One region of the Shewanella scandinavica genome, then DNA from elsewhere that is predicted to be linked to it. Evidence: predicted binding sites of a transcription regulator. Region 1 holds the regulator's gene; each other region holds the start of a gene.

Evidence for each region. The regulator sigma-54, encoded in region 1, starts transcription at its own class of promoters, with help from an activator protein. The targets are predictions, from matches to a motif close to GTTGGCACGNNNNTNGNNT.
Region 2: Q4Q50_RS17460 (YccF domain-containing protein) is a predicted target of sigma-54. The motif match lies at 5,974-5,992, and genes of this name have one in related genera.
Region 3: Q4Q50_RS05805 (BON domain-containing protein) is a predicted target of sigma-54. The motif match lies at 7,793-7,811, and genes of this name have one in related genera.

Annotation. Positions count from the first base shown of each region.
Region 1 is NZ_JAUOES010000018.1:147-10,370, forward strand. Features, by position in the region: gene Q4Q50_RS15015 (transposase) at 282-515, opposite strand; gene Q4Q50_RS15020 (YiaD family glycine zipper/OmpA-like lipoprotein) at 1,451-2,140, shown strand; gene Q4Q50_RS15025 (hypothetical protein) at 2,293-2,418, opposite strand; gene Q4Q50_RS15030 (molybdate ABC transporter substrate-binding protein) at 2,404-3,240, shown strand; gene mgtE (magnesium transporter) at 3,338-4,702, opposite strand; gene Q4Q50_RS15040 (HPr family phosphocarrier protein) at 5,043-5,318, opposite strand; gene rapZ (RNase adapter RapZ) at 5,305-6,159, opposite strand; gene ptsN (PTS IIA-like nitrogen regulatory protein PtsN) at 6,156-6,599, opposite strand; gene hpf (ribosome hibernation promoting factor) at 6,602-6,889, opposite strand; gene Q4Q50_RS15060 (RNA polymerase factor sigma-54) at 6,918-8,396, opposite strand; gene lptB (LPS export ABC transporter ATP-binding protein) at 8,504-9,235, opposite strand; gene lptA (lipopolysaccharide transport periplasmic protein LptA) at 9,232-9,786, opposite strand; gene lptC (LPS export ABC transporter periplasmic protein LptC) at 9,773-10,224, opposite strand, start outside.
Region 2 is NZ_JAUOES010000023.1:34,042-44,265, forward strand. Features, by position in the region: gene Q4Q50_RS17430 (DUF6508 domain-containing protein) at 1-89, shown strand, start outside; gene Q4Q50_RS17435 (AMP-binding protein) at 229-1,941, shown strand; gene Q4Q50_RS17440 (PGPGW domain-containing protein) at 2,044-2,316, opposite strand; gene Q4Q50_RS17445 (substrate-binding periplasmic protein) at 2,587-3,333, shown strand; gene Q4Q50_RS17450 (M14 family zinc carboxypeptidase) at 3,506-4,534, shown strand; gene Q4Q50_RS17455 (alpha/beta fold hydrolase) at 4,531-5,487, shown strand; gene Q4Q50_RS17460 (YccF domain-containing protein) at 5,477-5,884, opposite strand; gene Q4Q50_RS17465 (pyridoxal-phosphate dependent enzyme) at 6,150-7,148, shown strand; gene Q4Q50_RS17470 (NrtR DNA-binding winged helix domain-containing protein) at 7,261-7,974, shown strand; gene prs (ribose-phosphate diphosphokinase) at 8,258-9,163, shown strand; gene Q4Q50_RS17480 (nicotinate phosphoribosyltransferase) at 9,174-10,224, shown strand, end outside.
Region 3 is NZ_JAUOES010000005.1:162,522-172,745, reverse strand. Features, by position in the region: gene Q4Q50_RS05830 (tryptophan halogenase family protein) at 1-1,254, opposite strand, end outside; gene Q4Q50_RS05825 (TonB-dependent receptor) at 1,322-3,958, opposite strand; gene Q4Q50_RS05820 (polysaccharide deacetylase family protein) at 4,303-5,430, shown strand; gene Q4Q50_RS05815 (hypothetical protein) at 5,645-6,430, shown strand; gene Q4Q50_RS05810 (DUF3224 domain-containing protein) at 6,585-7,007, shown strand; gene Q4Q50_RS05805 (BON domain-containing protein) at 7,203-7,757, opposite strand; gene Q4Q50_RS05800 (hypothetical protein) at 8,063-8,518, opposite strand; gene Q4Q50_RS05795 (sigma-54 interaction domain-containing protein) at 8,767-10,137, shown strand.

The sequences.
Region 1 (10,224 bases):
ACTTATTATTGTTATTTGCACAATTCATATCTTAGGTCGTTGGGGAGCGATAATAGATACCCATCCGACTCTGCCTAAACTGGTTAACTTTCTTAATCTTAATTTTTCTCGCTTAACAATTTGGACGACAAGGCCGGACTAAAAAGGGCGCTGTTATTATTGTTGTTAGCACATCTTTTACATCGTTAGCGTTATCAGCAGGGCGATATGCAATCTCGTCCGGCCTTGTCTATTCGGGCACGTTTAACTTGTTGTACAGGCGCTTAATTGCCATGCAGCGCTTAACCTATGGTGCGTAGCTCGTTATTGAGCTGTTTAATCCTTTTCTGCAGTTGGGCAATCTCGCTCATTAATGCGCATTCTCTTTGCTGGGGTTGCAGATCGCTTTCCCGCACCCATTGGTAAACTGCCTTGGCAGATAAACCGTATTGACGTGCAACATCCGACAGTAAGCGACCTTGCACTTTAACCTCGGTGATAACATGTAGCTTGAGACTATTTTCTGCGATTCCCATGAGCGTTCCCTCTTTTACTGCTTTCTAACTAAAATATGACCGTTTGCATTGCCTTTTATTGATGATAGTGACGCTGTTCTAAATCCCACTGGCTCAGACCTAGGTGGCGCAGACAAATCCATTCGTGGCGACATAGTGCGATAAAGTTCATGACTGTTTTCATACTTCCTCCTTTATGACCCTAAATACTCGAGTGCATTTTCTGTCTCGATAGGTCCATTTAATTTGGATTAATCCTGTTGAAGTCGACTTGAGTTTTCGGCGATTTCTACCGCGTCTGACTGTCTACTCACTTAGTAGTATGTAAAATTCGTGCCAATATTCTAATTTTTATTTTAATGTTTAAAATCATGTTCTTGCTTATTCGATTAAAACGGCGTGATTTTTTAGTGCTGCCAAAAACAGTGCAAGACGCACTATTTCGGTGCCTTCGGCTTGATATGGAGCAGGGCGGTCTAAGCCAAGATTGAAGCCCGAAATCTGTATCTTTGCTGACTAAAATCTGGATTAGCAGAATTGAATATGTATAAAGGATTGTCTCGAGCGCAATTGTCTATATACCCAAGCTACCTGAAGATACGAGTTTCAGAGCGCCTAGGGTGCTTCAATTCAAGGCGCATCAATGACAGAATGTCGGCCACCTTTTGAATTGATGCAACACGGAAGTGGAGTGCCCTAGGCGCTCCGTCCCGGCGGGTTTTAACGCACTTTATGCCGTGTTGGTTATTTTTAACTTAGTCCACTAGGTCCGCAAATAACCGCCTTGCCTAAAGTGCGTTAAACTCCCGCTGAATCCTGCATCTTCAGGTTGTTTGGGTATATACTGCCAGCCTTGTGGCAATCCCTAGGTCATTCGTATTACCTAGTGTGAAGTGATATTTCGTGCCCTTTGAGCAGTATTCACAATCATCAATCATATAAAGAGGTTATAAATGATGAAGTGTTTTCAGGCAGTGCAATCTAAACCATCCCTGTTAGCCATAGTGGTATTGACGACCGCGCTAGTTGCATCGGGTTGTACAACAATCAATCCCTATTCAAACGAACAACAAACCGCTAAAGCGACCAGTGGTGCATTGATTGGTGCCGTCGCAGGGGCTGCCATTGGCGTAGTCTCTTCGAGCAAAAGCGACCGCGGTAAAGGTGCCTTAATTGGTGCTGCATCAGGCGCTGCAGTCGGCGGTGGTATTGGTTATTACATGGATGTGCAAGAGACCAAATTACGTCAACAACTCGCTTCAACGGGCGTGAGTGTGACCCGTAGCGGCGATAACATCATTTTGAACATGCCTAATGAAGTCACCTTCGGCGTAGATCAAACCGAGTTAAGCGACGGCGCTAAACGCGTGCTGAACTCAGTGGCGGTTGTGGCCAAGGAATACAGCAAAACACAGCTTAACGTATTAGGTTATACCGATAGCAGTGGCTCAGACTCTTACAATTTACGTCTGTCACAAGTACGTGCGGGTGAAGTGGGTAATTACTTGATGAGCAAAGGCGTCGCCTCTGCCCGTGTAAAATCAAAAGGCATGGGGGAAGCGAGTCCTATCGCATCAAATGCAAATGCAAACGGCCGCGCACAAAACCGCCGTGTTGAGATTGTATTAACGCCGACGGGTCAGTAGGCAAGTGAAGCATTCTAGTTTTACAAAAGTCGCCTGAGGGCGACTTTTTTGTTTCTGTGTTAGGCATATTTAGCGGTAAGTGCCTCGCAGATTTAAGCTAGACAATTTGTCCTCTCTAACCTGTGTTTTGGGTGATCTACACCACAATCACATCACAGCGGTTTGCCTTGGGATGAGTTCAGCTTGATCCCTTTACCGATTTCACGTTCTGTATGGGGATAAGTCACAAGAATGACTTTTAGCGCCCAGAGGAGAATATGACTATGATAAGCAAACACCTGTTAGTCGCCTTGAGTTTAAGCCCTGTCATCATGGTGGCTGCTGCACAAGGAATGCCGATGAAAGCCGAAGTGACCACAGGAGCGGCGCCGATAGAGCTGCGCGCCGCAGGCAGTTTAAAGACTGCGATGAAAGATATTATTGCCGCTTATCAAGCCGAGTCGCAAACGAGTGTTGCGGCACAATATGCGCCATCAGGTTTATTGCTAAAACGCATTCAAGAGGGTGAAAAAGTCGATATTTTTGCCTCGGCGAATATGAAACATCCGCAGGCGTTAGTGGATGCGGGTCAGGGGAAAGCGGTGCAAATGTTTGCCCGTAATCAACTCTGCGCGGTTGCCCAAGATAATGTCCAAGTGACGAGCGCAACGCTACTCGATACCTTGTTAGATCCTAAGGTCAAAGTTGGCACTTCAACCCCGAAAGCCGATCCGGCGGGGGACTATGCCTGGGCCGTTTTTGCTAAGGCAGAAGCGGTAAAACCCAATGCGAAAGCCGCGTTAGAGACCAAGGCATTGCAACTGACGGGAGGCCCTGAGAGTGCTAAACCGCCTAAAGATCGCAATCCCTATGGCTGGGTGATGGAAAACAAACAAGCGGATATCTTTTTAACCTACTGCACTAATGCTGTGCTGGCTAAACAAGAAGTGCCGAGTCTACAAATCATTGACTTACCGCAGGAACTCGCCGTGGGGGCCGACTATGGTTTATTGGTTTTGCAGGGCGCCAATGATGCCGCTAAGCCGTTAGCTGAGTTTATTCTATCGGCAAAAGGCCAAGCGATTCTGAGTCGTTATGGTTTTCAACCTCCGGCAAAATAGCCTTATTTAGTTTTCCAGCGAGATAAAAAAACGGCATCCTTTTTGGTGCCGTTTTTGTTATCAACTCAAACTGTAAAAGCGTTAAAGAATTAGTGCGTTAGTGCATCAGGTAGAGCGTGGCTAATCCGAGGAAGGCGAACAGACCAACCACGTCAGTGACTGTGGTGAGCACCATGCCGCCCGCGAGGGCAGGATCGATTTTAAGGCGTTTTAAAATCAATGGAATACTCGCACCTGCAAGACCTGCCACTGTCATGTTGATCAGCATGGCGCTACCAATTAAGCCCGCCAGTGCCATATCATCCTTCCACAGCAACACGGCAATAAACACCAAAATTGACCACATTAAGCCATTGAGAAAGCCAATCGATAATTCTTTACCAATAAGCCAACGGGCGTTGCTTTGGCCGATATGGCCTAAAGCAATACCACGGATCACGAGCGCTAAGGTTTGATTACCGGCCACACCGCCCATGCTAGGGACAATTGTCATCAAGATAGCGATAGTGGCAAATTGCTCGATAGTGCCTTCAAACATATTGCTGACAGAGGAGGCGAGCAGTGCAGCGAACAAGTTAATCGTGAGCCAGAGTGAGCGACGTAGGGTACTTTTTAGCACTGGGCCAAACGTATCCTCGTCATCATCCATCCCCGCCATCCCCATCATGGAATGCTCGGCGTCTTCGCGGATAACATCGACCACGTCATCGATTGTGATCCGTCCTAGCAGCTTGCCATCGCTGTCAACGACGGGAGCTGATACCCAGTCATTGCGTTCGAATTTCTGCGCCACTTCACTGTCGGACATGCTCACAGGAATACTTTGGATATCGGGGTCCATGATGTTGCGAATTGTGGTGCTTGGCGCGCAAGTCAGTAGATCTGCCAGCCTGACACCGCCGAGCACTTTGTCCTGTTTATCGACGACATATAAGGTATCTGTGGTGTCTGGCAGGTTGCCCCTTTGGCGAAGATAGCGCAGCACCACATCGATATTTACATCGGGTCTTAGAGTAACGGTATCTGTGTTCATCAAGCTGCCGGCGGTCTCATCGGGATAGGATAAGGCCTGTTCTACCCGCTGGCGGTTTTGTTCTGTCATCGACTGCAGCACTTGCTTGTAAACGGCATCGGGAAGACTACGTAGAATATAGGCCAGATCGTCGGTGTCCATACTCGCCGTCGCTTTCGCAACTCGCTCAGGACTCATGCTGCGGATCAGCGGATCTTTGAGTTCCTCGCTTAACTCGTCGAGTATGTCGCCTATTTGTTCTTGATCGATAAGCTGCCACAGCACTTGTCTGGCGCTGGGTGGTGAGGATTCTAAGATCAGCGCGATATCTGAGGCGGCCATTTTTTGCAGCATGTTACGTACGTGTACAAACATGCCACTGCTAAGCGCTTGGTTTAACTGGTCGAGACTATGTCCGGTGTGAGCGTTTTCTGAATTATCTACGGGCATTTGTCCTCCATAGTTGTCTGCCACTGTGCGGCAAATTGGTTCGAGAGTGCGCTACTTGGCGCAGGGCTGAGACTTAGCGGTGACTTCGCGATAGCTATGCTTCAGTCACAGATAGAGCGCTCTGGCATAGGTCATGCGTTTTACGCATAGATTAAGGCGGCTAAGACTAAGGTGAGTCAGCGGTAATGCTCGCTAGTGTAATCGCCTATGGTTCGTGTCGTCGAGCGACAAATGTGTCGCCAAGCTTTTGAAACGAGATGTGAACTGCACAAATACGCAGTGCTAAGTGTGATGTGTACTAATCTGAGTGTCTGTGTGGAACGCTGAGTATGAAATGAAACTAACAGGCTTCGTCAAACTTAGCATCGATCAAGGCACAAATGGCATCCAGAGCGGGCTCAGCATCTGGACCTTCGGCGATAAGCTTAATGGTTTTACCCATGCCAGTCTCAAGCATCAATAAGCCAAGCACGCTGGCGGCCGATGCCTGTTTATCGCCTTGTATTAAGGTGATGGTCGCATCAAACTCGGATGCCAGTACCACCAACTTAGTGGCGGCACGGGCATGTAATCCCAGTTTGTTACAGATGGTGATCTGACGTTCAAGCTTTGGCATTATTCAGCTCTCGATGGCGGGCATAAACTTTATGTTTACCGTTACTAAAGCGTTTAGCCAATTGCTCTGCGACGTAAACCGATCTGTGTTGTCCACCCGTGCAGCCAATCGCTACAGTTAAATAACTGCGATTGTTGCGCTCGAGATGCGGCAGCCAAGTTTCCAGTAAATTCTCGATTTGCCAGATGAACTTATTCACGAGTGGTTGACGATTTAAGAATTCAGCCACGGGTTCATCTAAGCCAGTCAATGGACGTAGCGCCAGCTCCCAGTGTGGGTTAGGCAGAAAGCGTACATCAAACATAAAGTCGGCTTCAGTTGGCATACCGTGCTTAAAGCCAAAGGACTCGAAGTTGATCACTAACTCTTTATCGACGCTGCCGAGCAGAATTTGTCTCACTTGATCGCTTAAATCATAGATATTCAGATTCGACGTATCTATGTAGTGATCGACCAGTTTTGACATAGGCTCGAGCAGTTTCCCTTCCAGCTTTATCGCTTCTTGCAAAGAGACTTGGCTCTTCGACAAAGGATGCAAACGGCGGGTCTCGCTGTAACGCTTAAGCAGAATTTTATCGCTGGAATTGAGGAAGAAGCTGGTTAACTCAGTATCAGGAGGCAGGCTCGCGAGTTGCTTCACTAAGACTTTATCCTGCTCAGGCATGTTACGCACGTCGACACTGATGGCGACGAGATCGTTACTGCCTTTGAGTTGCTCAAGCAAAGTGCCGATTAAGGGCAAGGGAAGGTTATCGACACAATAATAGCCGAGATCTTCGAGTACCCTTAGGGCGACAGATTTGCCTGAGCCTGAGCGGCCCGACACTATGACCAGTTTCATCCAGTGATTACCTGATAGAGTTCCGTTTCATCATGCGTCTTGCGTAATTGCTTTAATATTTGCTTGTCGCTCAGCTTTTCGGCCATGCAAGACAAGGTACTTAAGTGCTGCTGACATTGGTCTGCAGGCACCAGTAGTGCAAATAAAATATCAACAGGTTGCTTATCGATAGCATCGAATGCTATCGGCTCTTCACACTTAATGAGTATGGCAATGGGCTGCTCTATATCGGTTAATCGACCATGTGGAATGGCGATGCCGTTCCCTATACCTGTGCTCCCCATCTTTTCGCGCGCCACTAGGCTTTCGAATATCTCTTGAGATGAGAGGGTCGGGTACTGGGCAGCGACTAAGTCGCTGATGAGTTCCAGTACCTTTTTCTTGCTGCCCGGAGTGGCGCAGGTAGTGCACTCCGGCCGCAGTATGGTACAAAGTTCCATTATTAGTGTTTTGTTAACTTCTCTTTGTGTTTAATAACCTGACGATCAAGCTTGTCAATCAGGGCGTCTATAGCGGCATACATGTCAGCATGCTCTGAAGTTGCAAAAACTTCACCACCGATAAGATTTATTCTCGCTTCGGCAATCTGTTGCATTTTCTCGACATTGAGCACAACGTGCACATTATTGATCTGTTCGAAATGGCGTTCAAGTTTTGAAAACTTTTCTTCTACATATGCGCGTAACGATTCGGTAATTTCGACATGGTGTCCACTCAGGTTTATTTGCATAGAAACGTCCTCCGATATCCACTGTAGGTTATAAACTTTTACGCTGATTAGAAGGCGGAATGAGCATAGCCTCTCGGTACTTCGCAATGGTTCTGCGGGCTACGTTGATCCCTTGTTCTGCCAGAAGTTGTGCCATCTTACTGTCGCTTAATGGTTTTTTCTGGTTTTCCGCTGCAACCAGTTTCTTAATGAAGGCTCTGATTGCTGTGGATGAGCACTCCCCACCATCGTCAGTTCCGACGTGGCTAGAGAAGAAGTATTTTAGTTCAAAAAGTCCCTTAGGGGTATGCATGTATTTTTGGGTGGTCACCCGTGAGATGGTGGACTCATGCATTTCTACCGCTTCGGCAATATCGTTAAGCACCATAGGTTTCATGGCTTCTTCACCGTATTCGAAGAAACCTTGCTGATATTGCACTATGCAATTCGCAACTTTAAGTAAAGTGTCGTTACGGCTTTCTAGGCTTTTGATAAACCATTTAGCCTCTTGCAGATGGCCACGAATAAATTGGCTATCTGCTTGGTTTTTAGTACTGCGCGCCATCGATGCATAGTGTTGATTTACATTGATTTTTGGCATGCAGTCTGGGTTAAGTTCAACCACCCAGCGGCCATTCTTCTTCGACACAGACACATCTGGGATGACGTATTCGTCATCGTTGGGCGTAATCAATAAACCTGGGCGGGGATTGAGGGTTTGGATAAGCGCGATGCCGTCCCTTAACTCATCCTCTTTTAATTTAGTCTTACGCATCAACAATCTAAAATCGCGCGCGGCGATCAGATCTAAATGATCTTTGATCAACATGCGGGCATTTTCGAGGTGTAGAGTGTCAGCGGCGAAATGCGACAGTTGGATCAGCAGGCACTCGCTTAAATCGCGGGCGGCAACACCAATGGGATCAAAATGTTGAATGCGCTTGAGTACGGCTTCGACTTCGTCAAGCTCAACTTCAGGATTGCCCATCGCTTCGAGAATTTCTTCAGTGCTTTGGGTGAGATAGCCCTGATCGTCAATGGCATCAATAATGGCGGTGGCAATGGCTAAATCAGTTTCAGAAAACGGTGTGAGGTTTTTTTGCCATTCTAAGTGCTCATACAAGCCTTCACTGGTCTCACCTTGGAAGGGCATATCATCTTCACGACTGCCGCCGGGGCCAGAATTAGGGGAGGCGGTGAACACTTCATCCCATGTGGTGTCCATGGGGAGTTCGTCGGGCATGGACTCTTTCGTGAGCGACTCTGCCGTGTCTATGGTGGAGCTGTCTTTTTCTGGCGGCAGGGTGCTAGATTCACTGAAATCCGTATCGGATAGCGTTTGGTTTACAGGGTCTTTAGTGGCGTCGAATTGATCCTCTTCCAGCTCGAGAAGGGGATTAGAATCTAAGGCTTGCTGGATCTCTTGCTGCAGTTCTAATGACGACAGTTGCAACAGACGTATGGCCTGTTGTAATTGTGGCGTCATGGTTAACTGTTGACCCAGTTTGAGCTGGAGTGACGCTTTCATGTTACCGCTGATCCCTACGTTATTATTGTTGGATGAGGTCGCTTGTTATCATCTTGAGTGGAGTCCAATGGTGGCATAAATTACCTGCATTGGCTCCGCTTGATTAACTATAGCCTGAATTGTTCACCTAAGTACACAGCCCTAACTTGCTGATTGTCTAAGATCTCTGCGGGTGTTCCTTCGGCAATCAAGTTTCCGTGACTCACGATATAGGCATGTTCACACACATCTAATGTCTCACGGACATTGTGGTCTGTGATCAACACGCCAAGGCCACGACTTTTGAGCTGTTCGATAATCTTTTTAATGTCGATAACCGAAATCGGATCGACACCAGCAAAGGGTTCATCGAGCAAAATGAACTTAGGATTTGCTGCTAACGCCCGCGCAATTTCGACACGGCGACGTTCACCGCCCGACAATGACATGCCTTGGCTGTCACGGATGTGGGTGATGTGGAACTCTTCAAGCAGATGTTCTAGCTCTTCTTCCCTTTGCTCTTTTTTTAATTCTTTACGCGTTTGCAGCACGGCCATGATGTTGTCATGGACGGTCAGTTTACGGAAGATACTGGCTTCCTGTGGCAAGTAACCTATGCCTTTGCGGGCGCGCAGGTGCATAGGATCTGCGGTTAAATCATCATCGTCGATAAAAATGTGGCCTTTATCGCTTTTAACCAGACCGACGACCATGTAAAAGGTGGTAGTTTTACCCGCGCCGTTCGGGCCGAGTAGGCCAACGACCTGACCGGTTTTTACCGTCAGACTGACGTCTTTAACCACTTGGCGACTCTTGTAACTCTTCGCCAGATTTTGTGCTCTTAGGGTGATTTGGGTCATTTAGAGTCCTGCTTTTTCACAGGTTTATCTGCTGGCGCGTCTGGTTTGGCATCATCTTGATAGCTTTCTGGCTGAATAATCGTGATCACGCGATCGTCACCACTGCCGGTACTCTCGGCAATTAATTTTTGCTGGATGATGTTGTAGCGGATCAAATTACCCGTCACTTGGCTGCCTGCTTGATCTAACGAGGCTAGACCTTTAAGTGTCAGGGTGCGGCTCGCCATATCGTAACGAATTTCTTTCGCGCTCGCCGAGGCTGGACGGCCATCGTCTAATACTTGGCTGTACGTCGCAGGGTTGCCAGTGGCCACTAAAATTTTGCTATTTTCACCTTCGGCAGAAAATGCACGCAGTTGATCTGCATGGATTTTAATCGAACCTTGGGTGACTTCAACCGGACCAAAGAAGATGATCTGGTTGTTCTTGATATCTGCCGTTTGGCTCACAGCCTTGATTTTGACTTCCTGTTTCAGGTCGTCGACTTTAGCAAAGGCGCTCATGCTCATTATTAGCATTAGGCTGGCAAGTAATACGTTATTTTGCTTCATATGTTCCTACTACCTGACTGGTCAATTGCACTTCTTGCGCGTTGAGGTCGGCATAAAGGCCTTGGCCTTGAATATTAAAATCTTTCCCTGTGACGTAAATGGTGCGGTCAGAGGTCATTATCATCGTATTGAGATCGAGTTCCAGATAACTGGTGGACAAGGTCTGGATCGGTTCTTCTGGGCTAATGGCATCAATAATAACATTGTTTTCTAATACAACCTTGCCCGTTTCCTTGTTTAGCTTGCCCTGATCTGCTCTGAGTTGCCATTGTGCTTTACCTTGGTCTGGATAAACAAGATAAACAGGTTGAGTAAAGTAAGTTTGATTCGTTGAATCATAATGTTCCATGTGTTTCGCCGTCACACGGCTATTGACTAGCCCTTGTTCATTGAACTCAACACTGCGCAGATCTTCAACGATGAAATCTGGGGTATTTT
Region 2 (10,224 bases), on a different contig from region 1:
GCCAAGGGATTTTACTGGCCATTGTTGAGCGCTTGCAAAGCTTAAATGTGCCTAAGTCGAGCACTCATCTTGAATTTATCAGCCGCTAACCCCGCACTTTAATGGATTGTTATCTAATCGATTATCTTACTCTTTAGTCTAATAAAGTGTTTTTTTGCTTGTGACATGATCCGTGGATTGGTTAGTTTGGACCTCGCTAATCATAATAATAAATGCACGGAGGCCTTAATGTCTGTTCCAACAAGCCAAGTTATCAGTCCGCTCAACGTCAGCGAGTTTAGAGGCGAGTTATCACCGAAACTCGTTGAGAAAACCATAGGTCAATATCTTGATGAGATTGCGGCAACCTATCCCGACCAATTAGCCGTTGTCGTACATCATCAACATATCCGCTGGAACTACCGCCAATATCTAGATCAAATAGAGGCGCTCGCCACAGGGTTATTGAAGCTTGGCATTCAGCCCGGTGATAGGGTGGGTATTTGGTCTCCTAACAATATCGAGTGGTGTTTAACCCAATATGCGACCGCTAAAATTGGCGCCATCATGGTGTGTATTAACCCTGCGTATCGGCCTGAAGAATTGCAATATGCGCTGAGTAACGTGGGTTGCCGCGCGGTAATTTGTGCCGACAAGTTTAAATCCAGCAATTACCTCGAAATGTTATACGAATTGGCACCTGAACTAACTTCTTGCCCTGCTGGTCAATTACAGGCGAAGGCCGTTCCTGATCTCGAGTTTGTGATCCGTATGGGCGCTGAAAAATCCGTCGGCATGTTGAATTTTGATGACTTGCTCGTCGATGTGACCGCCGATGACAAGGCGGCACTCGAGAGTATCGGCAAAGCATTAAGCCCGTATGATTCGATTAATATCCAGTTTACCTCTGGCACGACGGGCAGCCCGAAAGGTGCGACCTTATCCCACTATAACATTTTGAATAATGGCTATTTAGTCGCAGAGGCGATGAAGTTTACCTGCCACGATAAACTCTGTATTCCTGTGCCCTTATACCATTGTTTTGGCATGGTGCTCGGCAGTTTAGTCTGTTTAGCCAAAGGCGCAGCGGCTGTGTTCCCCGGCGAATCCTTCGATCCTTTGACGACATTGCAAGTGATTGAGCAAGAGCGGTGCACCGCTTTACATGGCGTACCGACCATGTTTATTGCCGAGCTTGAGCATCCTGAATTTACGCGTTTTGATTTGAGTTCTTTACGAACCGGCGTGATGGCGGGGGCAACTTGCCCAGAAGAAGTGATGCGCCGAGTACAAAATCTCATGTATATGAAGGAAGTACTGATTGGTTATGGTCAGACTGAGTGCAGTCCGCTCAATCATATTACTGAAATCGATTCGCCGGTTGAGAAACGGGTGCTCACCGTTGGCCGGGCTTTGCCCCATACCGAAGTGAAAATAGTCGATGAATTTGGTGAAGTGTTGCCAGTTAATCAACCCGGTGAAGTCTGTAGTCGGGGATATTGCATAATGCAGTGCTATTGGAACGATCCCGAAAAAACAGCGGCGACCATAGACAGTGCGGGTTGGCTACATTCTGGCGATATTGGCCAAATGGATGAGCAAGGTTATGTGCAAATTGTGGGTCGGATTAAAGATATGATCATTCGCGGTGGCGAGAATATCTATCCCCGTGAGATTGAAGAGAAACTTTACACCCATAAAGATGTGCAGGATGCGGCTGTTTTTGGCGTTCAAAGCGATAAATACGGGGAGGAAGTGTGTGCTTGGATTAAAGTCCGCTCAGGCTCCGCGATTACCGAGGAAGATATTCGTCATTTCCTCACCGAGAAGTTTGCCTACTTTAAAGTACCGCGTTACATCAAGTTTGTGGATCAGTATCCAATGACTGTGACGGGGAAAATTCAGAAATTCAAAATGCGTGAGCTGATGTATCAAGAGTTATATGAAGATATTAATGCTTAAGTGATGTGATTTGGCTCGCCTGCTTTTTTGACTTTCAAGCCGCGCAATGCGGCTTGAATTTTATTCAGTCTATAGGTGTCGTTTAACCGACAAGTTAACGAGTTAACGGAAGAGTCGACGAGTCATGCCATCAAGCCAAGCCGCACTTTGAGTTAACTTTCGCTGACTGCGACGCAGCGCCAGCTTTGCCCACGCATATTGTGTGCTGAGCAGCGCCAATCCTAAGATAATCAAGAGTAAACCTGGGCCGGGTAAGAGTAAAAAGACCAGCCCGAGCAAGGTTAAAGCTGCACCAATCACAGTGATCCCCGCTTTAGTTATCGCGCCTTTTGCATGGGAGGACGGCGCGCGATTGAAAAAGGTAACTTTGCGCATAGGAGTTGGCCTTATGGTGAGTTAATCGAATCAAGCTGTACTGTCAGCTGACTATCAGTTGTGTGCTAACTGTATGTCAGTTTTCAGTCTAATCCTTTGCTCATTTATTGGCATCTTATGTCGTCAGCCTAATTGTAACAAAACTTCACTTCCCCGCAGTGGCTTCATGGCTATACTGAAACCAGAGAAAAAATCTTGGCAGATAAAAACTAAAGCTCAATTTGTCGATGATTTACTAGTCAATCCATTCTGCAGGCTAAGGAGTCCCAAATGGTTCGATGGCGTTCAATGCTCCTTGCGTGTTGCCTTTCCTCCATGGGCTTGAGCACAGCGAAAGCGGATACCTTAATGCTGACATCCTTACTTTGGCCGCCTTATTCTGGGCAGCAATTAGCCGAGCAGGGCGCGAGTATTGCCGTGGCGCGGGCGGCGCTTAAAGTGATGGGGCACCAATTAGAAGTGGATTTTTACCCATGGAGCCGCGCTGTAAAGCTCGCCAGTATGCCTAATTCTGACTATCTGGGTTATTTCCCTGAATACTACTTCGAGACTGAAAAGTTTGTTTTTTCTAAATCGATTGGCGACGGTCCTTTGGGGCTGGTGGAGCAAAAAGCCCATCCTGTGAGTTGGAATTATGTCGAAGATCTGAATCGCTATACCTTAGGTGTGGTGAAAGATTATGTGAATACTCAGGCGTTAGATCGCATGATTTCCACAGGCGTTCAGCCGACTGAAGCGGTGACTTCAGATGAGCACAATATTAAGAAAGTGGCCGCAGGCCGTATTGATGCGGCGGTAATCGATGTCAACGTGCTGCACTATTTACTTAAGCAAAAGCCCTTGCAGCCGCTGGCGGAAAAACTACAAATCAACCGCCAAATTTTAGCGAATAAGCAGCTTTATATCGCGTTTCGTAATACCGAAGAAGGCCGACGTTGGCGAGATATTTTCGACCAAGGCTTGGCGCAAATAGACGTCGAAACCATCATCGGAGAGCTACTGTATCGTGAAGACTAATGCATGATTTAGGTTAGTGTGCTCTCTATTTTACCCCTTATTTTTCCTCTATTTTCAGCCAATTCCTCTCAAATTTACATCAGATATTCCGCTTGTCATCATTCTGTCTTTGTTCACTATTAGCATCACCTTAACGGCATGAGTTGCTCTCTCATTTTTTGATTAAGGTGACATGAATAAACTTCCCTTTGAGTTAGATACGCTGCAACAACTCATTGATACTCATCATCTTAAGTTGCAGTATCAAATTCTTGCCGACATCCCATTTCGTCACGAACATTTTCCTCTCTATAGTGTTGAACTGGGCGGAGGAGATAAGCCCTGTCCGACAGTACTCTTTGTGGGCGGCGTGCATGGGGTTGAACGTATTGGCTCTCAAGTCATCTTGGCATTGCTGAACAGTTTGTTGCAGCGGCTGGTGTGGGATAAACACCTACAGCAGATGTTAACGGGCGTGCGGTTAGCTTTTGTGCCTGTGGTGAATCCCGTTGGTTTATTTATGGGAACGCGGGGTAATGGTAATCAAGTGGATTTGATGCGTAACGCCCCGATAGAATCCAGCGAAAAAGTCTCTTTTATGGTCGGAGGGCAGCGGATATCGTCGCGGCTACCATGGTATCGCGGCATGGGGGGAATGGAGCTTGAAACCGTCGGTTTAGTTGCCTATGTACAGCAATTGCTGAGCCGCAGCACCAGTTTGATTTCCCTCGATGCTCACTCTGGCTTTGGCTTGAGTGATCATATTTGGTTCCCCTACGCCCATACGCGTACCGCCTTCGAAAATGCCAATTATATTTTTCATCTAAAACAATTATTTGAACAGAGTTATCCCCATCATGGCCATTATCGGCTCGCACCCCAGAGTCAGTTTTATCGCACCCATGGGGATATTTGGGATTACCTCTATCGCCAACATCAAGTGGCCGATCCCCATGCTCAGGTACCGTTTCTACCTTTGACATTAGAGATGGGATCCTGGGCTTGGATAAAGAAAAATCCCAGACAAATATTTAATTTTGCAGGTTTTTTCAATCCGCAGAAAACACATCGTCACCACAGAATTTTACGCAGGCACACAGTGCTGATGCAATTTATGATGGAAGCGGCCTACGCACAATCGTTAGAGCAGTTAACGCCTGAACGTTTGACTGAACTTACTGAGTGCGCGCGGCAGTATTGGTATGGGGAGTCACAGTCATGACAACTTGGGTGTTATTGCGGGGATTAATGCGTGATCAGCGCCACTGGAATGGCTTCGATCAGCGACTGCGACAAAAGGGGCTGCGAGTACTGACACCGGATTTGCCAGGTAATGGGACGCTATCCCATGAACTAAGCCCACTTAAGATTGCTGACTATGCCCATGTCGTGTGGCAGCAATTGGATGAGCAGGTGCAAAATGGAGAAGCCATTTATCTTCTCGGCTTGTCTATGGGCGGTATGTTGGCGCTGGAAATGGCGCACCAGCGGCCTTGGCAGATAAGGCATGTTTTTGTATTAAACAGCAGTGCGGCGAATTTATCGCCTTGGTATCAAAGATTTAATCCACTGAATGCATTGAAGGCGTTTTGCTTGCGGGCTCGGGGTAAAGCCTTACATCCCATCGAGTCGACGATAGTGCGTTTAACCAGTTTTCGCCATCGGCGAGATTGCGATTTAATTGCCGAATGGAGTGAATTTCGCCGCGAATCCTCGCCAACTATCCGTAATGCCTGGCGGCAACTGTGGGCGGCTTTTCAATATCAGTGTCCATTGACCGTGGAAGTACCAATAAGTGTGCTCTGCGGTGACCGTGATGCGTTGGTGAGCATGGCATCGAGTAAAGCTTTAGCGCAGCACTTTCACACTGATTTGATAGTATTAGCGTATTGCGGCCATGATGCGGCCATTGATGCCCCTGCAAAACTGGCACATTACCTGTTAGCGATTGCGACGCCGACTAAGCCGCAAACTGAGGTTCAAGAGGATGATGAACCTGCCCATGCTCAATATGTCCATACTCAATACAGTTGCAACGATTTACTGGAGGAAGAAATGGCTTTTAACGAGGCGATATTTTCAGTATGGGATGAAAAAGCGCTATCCATTCTCCACAGTAAATCATCGGCAATGAACAGCGCTAAGACGGGTAACTCACTACCGATCAGGCTTTAGCCACGACGGTTTGACCTATCGGTGTTAGGCTAAGTAACGCCAATTTAAGATGCTGTATTCCAAAGGGAATACCGATAATAGTCACAAAACAGGCTAAGGCATGGGCCAGGTGGCCTATGGCTAACCAGATCCCAAACAGCAAAAACCAAATGATATTTCCCACCATGCCTAGGGCACCTGTGCCTAAATCGTCACGTCCGGTCAAGTGGCGACGGTTGATTTGTTCTTGGCCAAATGGCCAGAAGGTCATTTCGCCGATAACAAAGCAGGCGCGGCCAAAGGGAATACCAATAATGCTGATAAAACACAGGATACCTGCGAGCCACCAAGCGAGTCCCATCACAAATCCACCGAGCACAAACCAAGCGATGTTGAATATTAAGCGTAATACTGCCATTGAAAACTCCTTAGGTTACTTTTTTAGCCTTTATCGTTAGCTGTAATGAATGCCGTTAGCTTTGATAAACTGAATATATGTCAATGACTAAGCGAGAAACGTGCCAATTTTTTAACACCAGTAAATCAATTGCTTACGGGTATTGTTCAAAACTGTATTTGTGATTTCCACTACTTCTTCGCTAAATTGCTAATTTCTTAGGGTACACTAGCCATTCCATTAAAATGGCTTAAAAGCCCGAGTATTTAATCGTTTGAGTAGCCTGATGTTTGCAAATTCCCCCGTCGATATTTTTGCCTTTGCTGGTCGAGAAATATTTCTAAAACGTGATGACTTATTGCATCCAGCGTTTAGCGGCAATAAAGCGCGTAAATTCGGTTATTTTTTAGATCATGAGTTTGCCGGCATCAACAAGGTGATAGGTCATGGCTCACCCTTAGCGAACTCTTTGTATTCCCTATCAACATTGGCCAAGATGAAAGGCTGGCAGTGTGACTTTTATGTTGATCATATTGCCAGTCAAATAGTTAAACATCCCACGGGCAATTATGCTGCTGCCTTAGCAAATGGTGCCAATATTATCGATTTAAGTGTGTTAATGGCGCAAAAGCAGACGTGCACTCATGCACAATCTGAACATCAGGTTTTGTTAAATCTTAAGGCTAGTCCTAACCTTAATGCGCAAGTCGACAATGTGGGATTGAGTTGCCAAGAGTTTATCGAGGCTCAAGTGCTCGCGAATGAACCGACGGCACTGTTTATCCCAGAGGGCGGACGCTGTTCCTACGCTGAATACGGGTTAAATGTATTGGCGCAAGAAATAGTGCAATTTGCGCAGGCGAATGATTTAGTCGATTTAACGGTCTTTTTACCGTCGGGGACGGGGACGACAGCGTTATTTTTGAATCAGTACTTTGTTCGTCAGCAAACGGCGATTCGCGTCGTGACTTGTGCTGTGGTGGGAGGCGATGATTATTTACGTTTGCAATTCTCTATGCTTAATCCAAATACCCTTGAGCATCCACAGATAGTGAATGTCGGCAAAAAATATCACTTTGGTAAACTCTACCCTGAATTCTATGCAATGTGGCAGCGGGTTTGTGCCTCAGGAGTTCAGTTTGAATTACTCTACGATCCCTTAGGTTTTATTGTGCTTGAGGATTATTTACAGCGTAGTGAATTAGGTCATGTGATGTATTTGCATCAAGGCGGATTATTGGGGAATGAGACTATGTTGCCGCGTTATCAGCGTAAATTTGGCTAAAGTAGCTAAGCCCACGGTGCAGGATATTTACTTAGTGACGCTAAGACATAATGTGTTTGAAGCTGTGTCATGCCTAAGTTAAGCTTATGATATTGAATGATGGGGAATACTCATGACTGAAGCGGAATATCTTGCCAATTACGATCCTAAGGCTTTCAAGGCTCAGCTACTGACAGTGGATGCCGTATTGTTTACCTACCATGATCAGCAGCTTAAAGTACTCTTAGTGCAACGTTCAAACCATCCTTTTTTAGGTTTGTGGGGATTACCAGGAGGCTTTATAGATGAAAATTGCGATCAATCCTTAGAACAAACCGTATTACGTAAACTGCATGAGAAAACCGCGGTAGTGCCACCTTATATTGAGCAGCTATGCACTGTGGGTAATAGTGGCCGTGATATAAGAGGCTGGTCCGTGACTGTGTGTTACACCGCCTTGATGAGTTATCAAGCCTGCCAAATCCAAATTGATTCAGTGAGTGATGTTAAGTGGTGGCCGTTAGAGGATGTGTTACAGATGCTATTAGCGTTTGATCATCTGCAGTTAATTGAGCAAGCGCGGGAACGCTTAACACAGAAAGCCTTATATTCTTTAGTGCCAGGCTTTGCACTGTCTGAACCTTTTACCTTGCCAGAACTGCAGCATGTACATGAAGTTTTACTGGGTAAGCCTATCCAAGGTAAATCTTTTCGTCGGCGGGTTGAACAGGCCGATTTATTGATCGATACCGGATTGAAGCGCACTGAACGGGGGCGTCCTGCGAATTTATACCGCTTGAAACCCGATACCGCATCGTACCGATTCTTAAGAAATTTAGAATGTTGATCAAAGTCGTTGCAGATTGAAACGCGTTTTCATGGGGCTAATGACAACTGCTTATGTTTTAGGTTTTGATATTACTCAACAGCTTTTTTCCTATTCAGTTACCTAAATTGCACATAGTGTCTAAAAGACACTATATGCGATTTAGGTATATCAATGGCTTTTATTTCGTCATAAATAGTCTAAAAATCAACTTTACATAATAATGTCTTTAAGACACTATTAGTTCTGTAGACAACAAGGGCGCCGTTAATTGCGGTAATCTTGCCATAGACAGGAGGTTAGTATGTCTCAACGTATTCAAGCATCTAAAAGCATTCAAGCGTATCAAGGCACTGTTAACGCTCAACAACTGCAAGCCGATTTTTATCAGTTACCCGCAGCTAGTGATGAGGCTCATTACCGTTTATTTCAATTTGGCGCGGGGGAGAATCATGTTCAACTGCTGGTTCCTCCAGCGAAACGCGTCACACTTTTCTTCGGCTATCGTGGCGATCATTCCATCATGCAGCTCTTGTTGTTAACCGATGCATTACGCCGCAGCGGTGCAGAGCAAATCGATCTGTTACTGCCTTATATGCCTGGCGCCCGCCAAGATAGAGTCTGTAATGTGGGCGAGGCCTTATCGGTAAAAGTCTATGCCAGCCTGATTAATCAGCAGCAATATGCTTCAGTCAGCATTTTTGACCCGCACAGCGATGTCACCGCCGCATTGTTAGACCGAGTGCAAGTTATTGACAACCACAGCTTTGTCGCCGCGATTGCAGCTCAATTATCGGGTGAGCTAGTGTTAGTCTCACCCGATGCGGGGGCGAATAAGAAAGTATTCGGCTTAGCGAAAGCGTTACAGGGAATGCCGGTGATCAGGGCCGATAAACATCGTGATGTGGTCAATGGTCATATTATCGCTACCGAAGTGTTCTGTGATGATTTATCGGGTAAAACCTGCTTAATCGTCGATGACATTTGTGCTGGTGGCAGAACCTTTATCGAACTTGCCATCAAGTTAAAGCAAAAGGGGGCCCAAAGCGTCATTTTGATCGTGTCACATTATGAAGATAAGGCCAGCGAATCGGCTCTGCGCGAGGTGGGCATCGACAGATTATTTTGTACCGATAGTTTAGGTGTCCCTGCACATATTTCGAGCGAGTTCTGTGATTGCCATGCTGTTTTGAGTTATATGAATCATTAAGGAAAATATTATGTACTTGAATCCCGTTACCGCCATTGATGGTTACAAAGTCGACCACCGTCGTCAGTATCCCGATAATACTCAAGTGATTTTTAGTAACTTGACCGCCCGTAAATCCCGTCGTGGTTATACAGACCAAATGGTGTTTTTTGGCTTGCAGTATTTTATCAAGCATTTCTTGATCGACAGTTGGAACCGTGATTTCTTTCAACAACCCAAAGATCAGGTCATTCGCCAATTCTCCCGCCGTATCAATAACTATCTCGGGCCAAATAATGTCGGTACTCAGCATATTGAGGAGTTGCATGATTTAGGTTATTTACCAATAAAAATCATGGCATTACCTGAAGGCTCAGTGTATCCACTAAAAGTGCCTTGCTTGGTTTTGTACAATACCGATGAGCGGTTCTTTTGGTTGACCAATTACCTCGAAACCATCCTTTCCGCGAATGTGTGGGGTATGTGTACCAGTGCCACAACCGCGCTGCAATACCGCAAAATATTTGAGACTTACGCGCTAGAAACCGATGGTGACATCGCATTTGTTGATTGGCAGGGCCATGATTTTAGTTTCCGCGGCATGTATGGTGCAGAGGCTGCGGTAATGAGCGGCGCCGCCCATTTACTCAGTTTTACGGGTACAGATACCATTCCCGCGATTGATTTTCTTGAGCAATATTACCGTGCCGATAGTGATCATGAACTTGTCGGTGGCAGTGTGGCCGCAACGGAGCACAGTGTGATGTGTGCGGGTGGTATGGAGAATGAATTAGAGACGTTCCGCCGTCTGATTGAAGATATTTATCCTAGCGGCATTGTCAGTATCGTTTCTGATTCTTGGGATTTTTGGCAGGTGATGACAGAGTTCACCGTTGCCTTAAAAGACCGTATTCTTGCGCGTGAGGGCAAAGTGGTGTTTAGGCCTGATACGGGTTGTCCGGTGAAGATCATTTGTGGTGATCCACAAGCAGCTGTGGGGAGCCCTGAGTATAAAGGCGCTATCAAGTGTTTGTGGGATGTCTTTGGGGGCAGCACAACTGCCAAAGGTTACAAATTACTCG
Region 3 (10,224 bases), on a different contig from region 1:
GACTTTTCTCGCTGCGACCCAATAGGCTTCGCTGCGCTGGCTGGTGACATAATGGGCCTGAATGTAATCCTTTATGCCGAGCACTAACTGCATTACTGCTTGATTTAATGTTTGCCGACTTAAGGTTTCTGCCTGCTTATTTAACTGATAACGCTCGAATAACGACATAAATTTTTCAAGGGTGAATTGGGTCATCATGATCGACGTGGCTTCGAGTGGCTCGATAAAACTTTGCGCAAGTCCTATCGCCAGAACATTGTTGTGCCAAGCCTTGTCACTGACGCCGACCCGCAGCTTGAGAAACCGCACTTGGGTCGACTCGGGTAAATTTACACTGTGCAATAATTCCTTAGCCGCGGCATTGGCACTGAGGTGGCGACTGCTATAAACATAGCCATTGCCAAGCCTGTGGGTGAGGGGGATTTGCCATAGCCAGCCTGCACTGAGCGCTGTGGCGCGGGTATGGTACTTTGCCTGCTGCGTTTGAGTGGAGTCCATTAATGCAGGAACAGGAACAGTGACGGCGCTGTCGTTGAGTAACTCATCGGCGAAGGATTGAAAGGGCACGCCTAGGGCTTTATGAATTAACTTGGCGCTAAAACCGCTGGCATCGATGAAAAAGTCGGCGCTCAGTCGTTCGCCATTTGCCAGGATCAGCGTCTCAATCTGCTGGTGTTGGGAGGTTGAAACCTCGACCACATCAGCAATGATCTGCCGTACGCCGCGTTGGCAGGCATAATCTTTTAAGTAGTTGGCCAGCTCAGTGGCATCGAAGTGATAGCCGTATTCGTTGGTGCAGGGCAGTGTTTTATTCGGCCTTGGGCTGAGATTGTGTTTGGCCAGTACGCCGCTAGAGAAAAACGCATCAGGTTTAACGGCATTGCCATGCCCTCGGCGTCTTGCATTGGCGTTGATAAAAAAGACTTCGGCGGGTTTTACATCCATTTGAAAATAGAAGGGGTGGAAATATTGCTGGCCGTCACCATTCCAATTGATAAAGTCGATGCCGGTTTTATAGCTGGCGTGGCATTGCTCCATCCAATCTTTTTCGCTGATGCCTAAGTTGTCCATAAAGCGTTTTAAGTGTGGCGTCGAGCCTTCGCCAACGCCGATAGTGCCTATATTGTCCGATTCCACTAAACAGAGTTCAATGGCGGCAAATACGGGGTTATTCGCGAGGGCGGCCGCGGCCATCCAGCCTGCGGTGCCGCCACCTAAGATAATGATTTTTCTGATTGCTTGTTTCACTTTCATGGCTTATCCCCGCTGTATTATCAACGCAAAAAGCCGACCCTAAGGTCGGCTATAGTGTGACTCAAGTTTAAAATTTGTAGCTGGCACCGACGAAATAACGTGAACCAAATTCGATGGTGTTTTGGGTCAATCCATATTTAACATCATAGGATTGCACCACTTCATTGGTTAGGTTTACCCCTTCGAGTGAAACATCTAAGTTCTCCATCGCATGCCAAATAATCGAGGCATCGACTTGCTGATAGCTGTCGTTTAACACGTTTTGAATGTTACCCACGCCTAAGTATTCTGAACGCCAGTTATAGGCGATACGGGCGCTGAATAGATCATCTTCGTAGAAGAGTGAGCCGTTGAAGGAGTTTTCTGACACGCCTTCAATCATTTGTTCAGTGCCATCGGGGCGAGTGCTCTTACTGTCAACATAGGTGTAGTTGGTCAAGAAGCCAAAACCGCTTTCAAAGTTATGTTGCAACTGGATTTCAAGCCCAGTCACTGAGCCGCTACCGCCGTTGGCAGGGGCTGTAACTCGGCATTTATCCCACTCGGATTCTGACGCGCCGCAACCTTCAATGTACTGCGTCGACTCAGTGACAAACACTACGTTATCAATATCTTTGTAGAACAAGGCCGCCGACAACATAGAAGATTCAGTGAAGTACCATTCGATGCCAAGGTCGGCTTGGTTCGCCTTATAGGGTTTCAAATTTGGATTACCGCCGGTCGCAGTACCAAAGTTTTTCGCTATGGCTAAACCAGGTTTGAGATCGCTGTAGTTGTTACGTGCCATCACGGAAGAGGCCGAAGCACGTAGGATTAAATCTTCTTGCAGATCGAAGGCGACGTTGATGCTCGGTAGCCAATTATCATAATTGACGGATTCATTGTAGGGCTTGCCATCGGCAAAACCGGTTGAGGTTTGGTCAGTGTTAACATAACGCACGCCAAAGTTACCACGGTAGAATTCGCCGCTGAAATCCGCTTGGGCGTACAGGGCCAACATATCCTCTTCGACAGTGAAGGTGTTACCGAGATCGGCGACTTCCACTAACTCGCCATTGGCGTATTTCTCGCTGATAAAGGCCCACCATTTGTCTTCATCTAACTTGGCATAGGAGTCGAGTACATTGCCGCCGCTCTGGGAATGTAGCCCAGACAGCACGCCATCGCTCCAGTTAGCGAGGTTGCCATTGGGCACGAAACCTAGGATTTCTGCGGGGTTACGGTTGAAGGCATTACGCTCGAAATCACTGGTGTTGTATTTAATCCCGACCGCAATTTTGTTAATAAAATCATGGTCGAGTTGATATTCGAAATCGGTCTGTGCGTAGGTCACTTTATGATCTTGCACTGTGGTTTCGTAGTTCGCCTCTTGGGCGTGCTTGAATTGGCTGGCATCGTTAGCATCTAAACTCGTCAGCACCACTTGGTAGGGACCCGTGGCGTCGTAACTAAAGCCACCATCGACACTGCCTTGACCGTTAGGGAAGGCGGGATCGCCAATTTTACCGCCTTGATCTGTCGCTGGGATCCACCAAGAAGATGAACCGCCTTGGGTGCCACCATCTGAGGTTGATTGGCCAATGACGCCACTCACCGTAAAACTGTCTCCGACGTATTTTCCGGTTAAGTTGAGTACGTCAGATTTCATATTGACCGCGTGGCGCACCACAGGGTTATAAATAATCGACGCATACGCCGGCAGAATCGTTGCCGACGCTGTGCCGCCTTGGGCGTTATTCACTACGTTGGTGGAGCCTGAACCGCGCGCGCCAACGGTTAAGAAGTTATGGTTTACGTGGGGGATATCGAGTTCAAAATTAAAGTAATCTAAGGTGAACTCGGTATTGTCAGTTGGCGCAAATTGCAGTGTGACTTGGGCGCTGGTCCGTTCACGTTCGGCTCTAAAGGCCTGCGAGCCAATGCCCCAAGCGCCAACGGTAGATTCTTGATTTTGCGCGGGATCGGCGGCGAAGTATTCATAATAACCACTGAGAGATTCCAGCACTTGGCGGCCGCTGGTAATTTTTTCTACTGAATAGGCGCCTAAAATGCCGAACTTTTCATCGTCATTTTTCCAGCTTCCGAGGAAAGAGCCACTCGGGTCTGTTTCATCGTACAGGCTGCTTTGGCTCAGCTCGCCAGCGACTTGATAGGTGTGGGCATCGAGATCTAAGGGCTTGCGGGTTTTGAGATCGACAGTGCCGCCCAGCGCACCTTCTTCAAGTCTGGCAGTCGGGGTTTTATGCACTTCAACGGCGTTCACTTGCTCAGCCGACAACAATTCCATATTGAAGGTACGAGTGGCAGGACCCAAGTCATACCAAGAAGTGCTGGCAACGGTTTGACCGTTAAGCAAAATACGGCTCTGCTCTGGCGCTGTACCGCGAATAGTAACGCCGCTTACTTCGCCGTATTGCCTATCGACCGTGACCCCAGAAATTCGCTGCAGCGCATCACCGATGTTTTTATCGGGAAACTTACCTATGTCTTCCGAGGTGATGGCATCGACCGTGGAGTCGGCGAAGCGTTTGGTATTCAATGAGGCTTCAATCGAGCGACGTATGCCGCGTACTTGGATTACCTCCATATTTTCTGCCGTTGCCTCTTGTTGCTCCGCCGCGACTGCGGTTGAGCTCATCCCGAATAAGGCGTTAGCGATACACAATGCGAGCAAAGAGCTCTTAAATAATTGACTTTCTGACATGTTATAGCGTCCCTGTAGTGCTTTAGTGTTGTTTTTTTCTTCAGTTAACTTACCTGTTATCGAATTGTTGATGCGGTACTTTTCACGCTAGGATTGGTATTTTTCTATTGTGTTTAACGCGAGGGAGGCGGTGATTTCAACTTGAGTGGTGATGGGAGATTTATCGACTTAGCGTAGAAAAGTATGGCTTGTTGCTAGGATGGTATAACTAACGCCGGCTGGATTACTCACTATAGAGATGCCGAGCGAATGAGTGCCGCCACTGTGTGCGAGTTTAGACACCATGGGCATTAACTCATTGCTTTTTAATCATTAGCCTCAAACATTATCTATAGGATGAGATCATGAAACTGAAATCGATAGCCGCCGCAGTTGGACTCTGTTTAGCGAGCGTAAGTCTTGCCCACGCCAGCGATAAAACCATTTACCTCACCTTTGATGATGGTCCAATTGATGCGACCTTAGGACTGTTAGACGCCTTAAAAGACGCCAATATAAAGGCGACGTTCTTTATCAATGCTTTTCATATGTATGGCGAAGGGGATGAAAACGAAGCGTTGGCGGCTGTCGCCCTACAACGTTTGCTAGACGATGGTCATATTCTGGCAAACCACAGTTACGATCATATGCTGCATAACTGCACCGATGGTGTGCAGTCGGGGGCGGTTTATTGCAATCAAGTGGGCCTCTGGCCAGTTAAATCCTATCAAGATGCGGCTACCGACTTTACCTACTTTGTGACGAACACAGCAAAAGTGGTTGAACTTATCCCTAATGCCGCCAGTTATCCCAACAACAAGATGACTAAGTTGGCGCGTTTGCCCTATACCAATGGCTGGCGAGTGAGCAGTAAACTCCAAGGCGACGGCTTGTGTGCCACCTCTGATACTGTGCCGCCTTGGGACCCCGCTTTTGCTTGTACCGCTGAAACCTCTACCAACAGCTCGCAAGTTGCGGTACAAATTCAAAACATGCTCGCCGAGAGTGACTATAAAATATTTGGTTGGGACTTTGATTGGGGGCCAGAGGATTGGGGCGTGGCTTTTCCAGCCGAATCTATGGCCGATGGGGTTGAGCTGGTGGATAAAATCAATCAAGTGATCAACACCTGTGCGGGCACCACAATGAACCCTCTTAACAGTCGCACGCAGAACTTAGACTGTAGCGATGGTTTGCACGACGGTAAAGTGGTGATCTTGACCCACGACTTCCTGTTTGAGAATGCTCACCGTGGTCAAGGTGCGACCATCAACTTGCCTAAAATTAAACGCTTTGTGGAAGAGGCGCAGCGCCAAGGATACCGTTTCGACACGCTAGATAACTATGCCCCCGCTTGGCAGGATCAGCATGATTATCAGCAGCCTGATTTTGTCTCGTATCAAGATAAAATCTATTCCTTAGTACAAGCCCATTTCTCCCAAAGTAATTGGCAACCGAACCAAACCCCAGCCTTGTGGAAAAACGAGAAGTAGCTAAGTCTTGGGCTGAGTATTTACTCGGCCCATTATATTGGCCGAGTAAAGGGTATGTTGCTGAACTTAGCCTGACAAAACTCAAAATAGCGTCACTTTTTTACACTTTACCCACTCCGCTTTAACTCAGTATCTGTAATACTGCTCCGACATTGATTTGAAGTTGATCAGTGTTAGAAAAGCAGCGCACAAAGCGCGCGATTGGGGAGAGAAAATGAGTACGTTTGTAAAGTTAACCTTAGCGGGCACCTTAGTGATATTAGCCATACTCGCCGCAGGTATTTACCGTTTCAACATGACCAATGATGATATTTATATGGTGATGGAAGATGGTAAGGTCATGCAATACGACGAGGCCATGGCGCAGGAAAAAACGCAGGCACAGGCCAATGAGGTTGAAGTAGTGACACCGCTTGAGGTTAAGCCGGTGGCGAATGCGTCGGAAGTGATGCTTAAACTCTTTAGCTTAAATACCGCTAACCCGTTTGAAATTACCCTACCAGAGGGCGGTAAATCGGTTGCCTTGACCCATTTTATTAAGATCAAGCAAACGGAATTTGCGATGGGCGATTATCAAGATGGCGAGGTAAAAGGCCGAGTATTACTGGATTATTTGCGCATTACGCCGTTAAATTTCGATCCCGCTTTAGAGCCCGACACCCAGAGTAACGCGCCAATTCAAGATGATCCTAAAATGCAGACTATGCCCTTTGTGGCACCGTTTATTGTGACGACCCAAGGTTCGGGGGCATTTTGGTATCTTGGCTTGTTTAGCCTCGATTTTGAACACAATAACTTGAAGCATTTAGGCAGCGTTATGCTGGGCGATCGTATTGAGGTTGACAGTATTGAACCTGTTTATCCCTTCGAAGCTCCGTTCAAAATTGCCGTGACTTATCGCGATAGAGCGCCTGATCAACCTATGTCTGAAAGCCCTGAAATCGTCAAAACCTTAGAGGTGACAGTCAGTGAAACTGGCATCACTAACATAACTCAGTAGTGAGTAGTCGTGCGCAAAGGGTCGGGAGTAAATGCATTATGGATCTGCGCAGGCTTGTGCTAAGTTATTTTTCGTTCCGTGTGTGATGCTTGCCGCAGCGGCAAGTATTCTCGGGTAGATAGACTTGGCATAATGTTTTGACAAGGAGAGTGTCATGCAAGTTAGCAAAATCACTGGGAAATTTGATGTTAAGCTCACCCCAGATAGCACCTATGCTACAGGTGTGGGCGGCGTAACGTTAGGTCGTATGGGTTTAGATAAGACCTTTTATGGCGAGCTTGAGGGCCGTAGCCAAGGTGAAATGCTCAGTGCAATGACGTCAGTCAAAGGCTCGGCTGGCTATGTGGCGATTGAGCAAGTGGTTGGCAAGGTGTGTGGTAAGCAGGGTAGTTTCGTGCTGCAACATTTTGGCATTATGACCGATGGACAAAACCGTTTGATCTTAGAAGTGGTTCCCCATTCCGGTGCGGGCGAGTTGCAGGGCTTAACGGGCACTATGGCCATCAGTATCGAAAATGGTCAGCATTTTTATGAGTTCCAGTTTGGCTTTGAAGCCAGCGCTGAGCCCACATTTTAGCGCAGCTTTTATTTTCCCACTTCGATTTTTGTTTTCGCAATTTAGTCTTCCTTAGTCGAGATAGAAACCTAGCTTGGTTAAATCTGATAATAGACATAAAAAAACCAGCCTAGGCTGGTTTTTTGTAATGCTTTGTTATAAATAACTTTTATAACCAATTAGGTCAAATCGTTGAGTCAAGACTAACTGCTTGCATTAAGACATGTTTTTTACGACTTTGATTTTATCGACAACCTTTTTCACGTCGTCGGTATTCTCAGCAATTTTCAGCGCTAACTGACGTTCGGCATCGCTAGCAACTTCACCTTTTAAGGTGACGATACCATTGGCGACATCCACATTAATCTGGGTGCCAGAAACATCGGTTGAAAACAGTAAACGGGTTTTGACGACTGTGGCAACCTTAGAATCGGTCAACGACGCGACAACGTCACTGGTGCCTTCTTTCTCATTCATTACAGTGAGTTGGTTATCGACATCTTTTACCCCGTCTAAACTTTTGATCAGTTCAGAGGCGAGGGCTTTATCGACACTGCTTTCCACTTTACCTGTTAATGTGACGTTTCCGTCTTTCACATCGGTGATAATGTCAAAGGAATTGAGGTTAGTGTTGAGCAGTAAAGTGGTTTCAGCTTTACCATCGATCCACGCATCCTTTGCCCCGTCCTTCCAATCTTGAGCCGCTGCGACATTTAAACTGATTGAACCGACAAGTAAGGTCGCTAGTACTGATGCTGTTGTGGTTTTCATAATCATATCCTCCGTTGTTTTCTCGATGTTAGATAATGCGTGAATCGTGCCAGTTTTATTAAGTTATTGAATTTAATGTTTTTAGTTGATGGTTTCGATATTTTCATGTCTCAGCGATTTCCCCTAAGTCGGTCTTTTTTACCGACAAAATGTAATTTTTGCTGGTAAGCAAAGCCATCTTTAGAGCATAAAAAAACCGCACCAATAAGTGCGGTTGAGTGTGTAAGGTTTCGCGTATGCAGTAGCAAGCCGTATTAGTACAGAGACATCATATTGATGTGCACTGATGCTAACAGCTACAAGGATTAACTGGGGTTGAGTGAACTCATACCATCGCAACTGATTTGCAACCAAGCGGCACCTTCTGCGAGCTGATTGGCAAGCTGTGGCTGATGTGCTTGCCTTACCGCTTGTTTCATCTGGATTAACACTTGTTGTTCAATGGCGACAAGTGCGGCCATCGCTTGTGCCATATGGCATTGTTGCAGCAATTTGGTCACTTGAGTATAAGTCACTGGTATTGCATGACTTAGACCATGAATAGGCTCACCAGTTAGAGGGCGCAGCTGTTCAAAACGCGTCAACATTCGTTGGTGGATATTCGCTTTGGTCGAAAAAATACGCTTAAGGTTATAGTCTTCGACGTACGTCATTGCCTGATTGTAGAATGTTAGCCCTTCTTGATTGAGCTTTATTATTTCATCAATCAAACTGATATCGGCGCGGATATCAGTCTGATGTTGCACAACATTAGACTTCATGAATGCCTCCAAATGCCAGTGTTCGGCACAGTCCTGTTTAACGGTTTGGCTTAACTAATTGCGTTTCGTTCAGCTACCATGCATATTTTGTTCTCATTTTTAATGGTATGTTAACAGGCTGATTTTTAGGCTGATATTCTCGGTTACTTGCGCCATCCTCTTAGAATATCGGCAACTATTACCGTTGCTGTTGTTAAAATTTCACGACTGACATACAGTAGCCCTTCATACACAGGGAGTGGGATAGCATGGCTCGATTGACACTTTTTTATCACCTGCAGGATGTAAACGCCGAGCAAGCTATCATTGAACTCGCCGGCGCAGCCGACTTTAATAAGCTACGCAGTGTCGATGATTTACCTTGGATAGAGCAGCTTGAGGCGAACCACATTGATGTTGCCATCATTGAGCTGTCTAGCCTTAGCCGTGAGGATTATCTTGGGCTGCTGGACAATACGGCCTTGTCTAATATCGAGTTTATATTTCTCTCCGACGGTCAGCCGAACCCCAATCTTGATCAGTTAATGTCGAATTTTGCCTGTTATCATTTTCGTAAACCCTACGATATGACGTTGATCAGTGACATCTTCGCCGATTTTGCCCAGTATTTAGTCTCATCACCAATCCGGCCTCGGCCTTTTTCCAGCGAGCTAGACCAATATGGTTTGCTTGTCGGTTCCTCTGCAGCTATGCACAAGCTGTATCGTACGATACGTCGCGTTTCTGCGACCGACAGTAATGTGCTGATTATTGGTGAGAGTGGCGCAGGGAAAGAGCTCGTTGCCAATACCATACATCTTGCCAGCCCGAGATTGAACGAGCCTTTTATTGCAATTAACTGCGGTGCATTAAGCCCTGAGTTGGTCGATAGTGAGCTGTTTGGTCATGTCAAAGGCGCTTTCACTGGTGCGAATCGCGATCACAAAGGCGTATTTGAGCAGGCAGAAGGTGGAACCTTATTTCTTGATGAAGTCACCGAAATGCCGATTGAGCATCAAGTGAAGTTACTCAGAGTGCTTGAAAATAGCGAATATCGTCCCGTTGGCGGTGCCAAAGTGCAGCATGCCAATGTGCGGATTGTGGCGGCAACTAATCGTGATCCCATAGTGGCGATTGAGGCAGGGCAATTTCGCGAAGATTTGTATTTCCGTTTGGCCCAGTTCCCTATCCGCGTTCCGCCATTAAGGGAACGTGGCGATGATATTCTCGGGCTAGCGCAGCATTTTCTTGCCTATCGTAATGTGGCCGAAAAGCAGAATAAAAGCCTCGCTGAAGACAGTGCGCAGATGATTGCGGCATATCCTTGGCCAGGGAATGTGCGTGAATTAAAACATGCCATTGAGCGAGCCTATATTTTGGCAGATCAAGAGATTTTACCCAGTCACTTACAACTGCCACAGGCGAGTGAAATGGGGGCATCTGCCGATGACCAAGTGGTTATTCCGCAGGGCATGCGTTTAGAAGACTTAGAAAAAATCGCCATTTATCAAGCATTAGAAACCACTCAAGGCAATAAAACTGACACTGCCGAGCAACTGGGGATCAGTGTAAAAACCCTCTACAACAAGCTCAGCAAGTACGAGCAACAAGTCGAAGCGGGTGAGCCGACGGCGGAATAGTGCTGATTATCAAATTAATATTGAAACAGAACCGATTTTTGCACTATTTTTTTTGTAAATAATAACTCCTATTCTACAGCCCTTAAA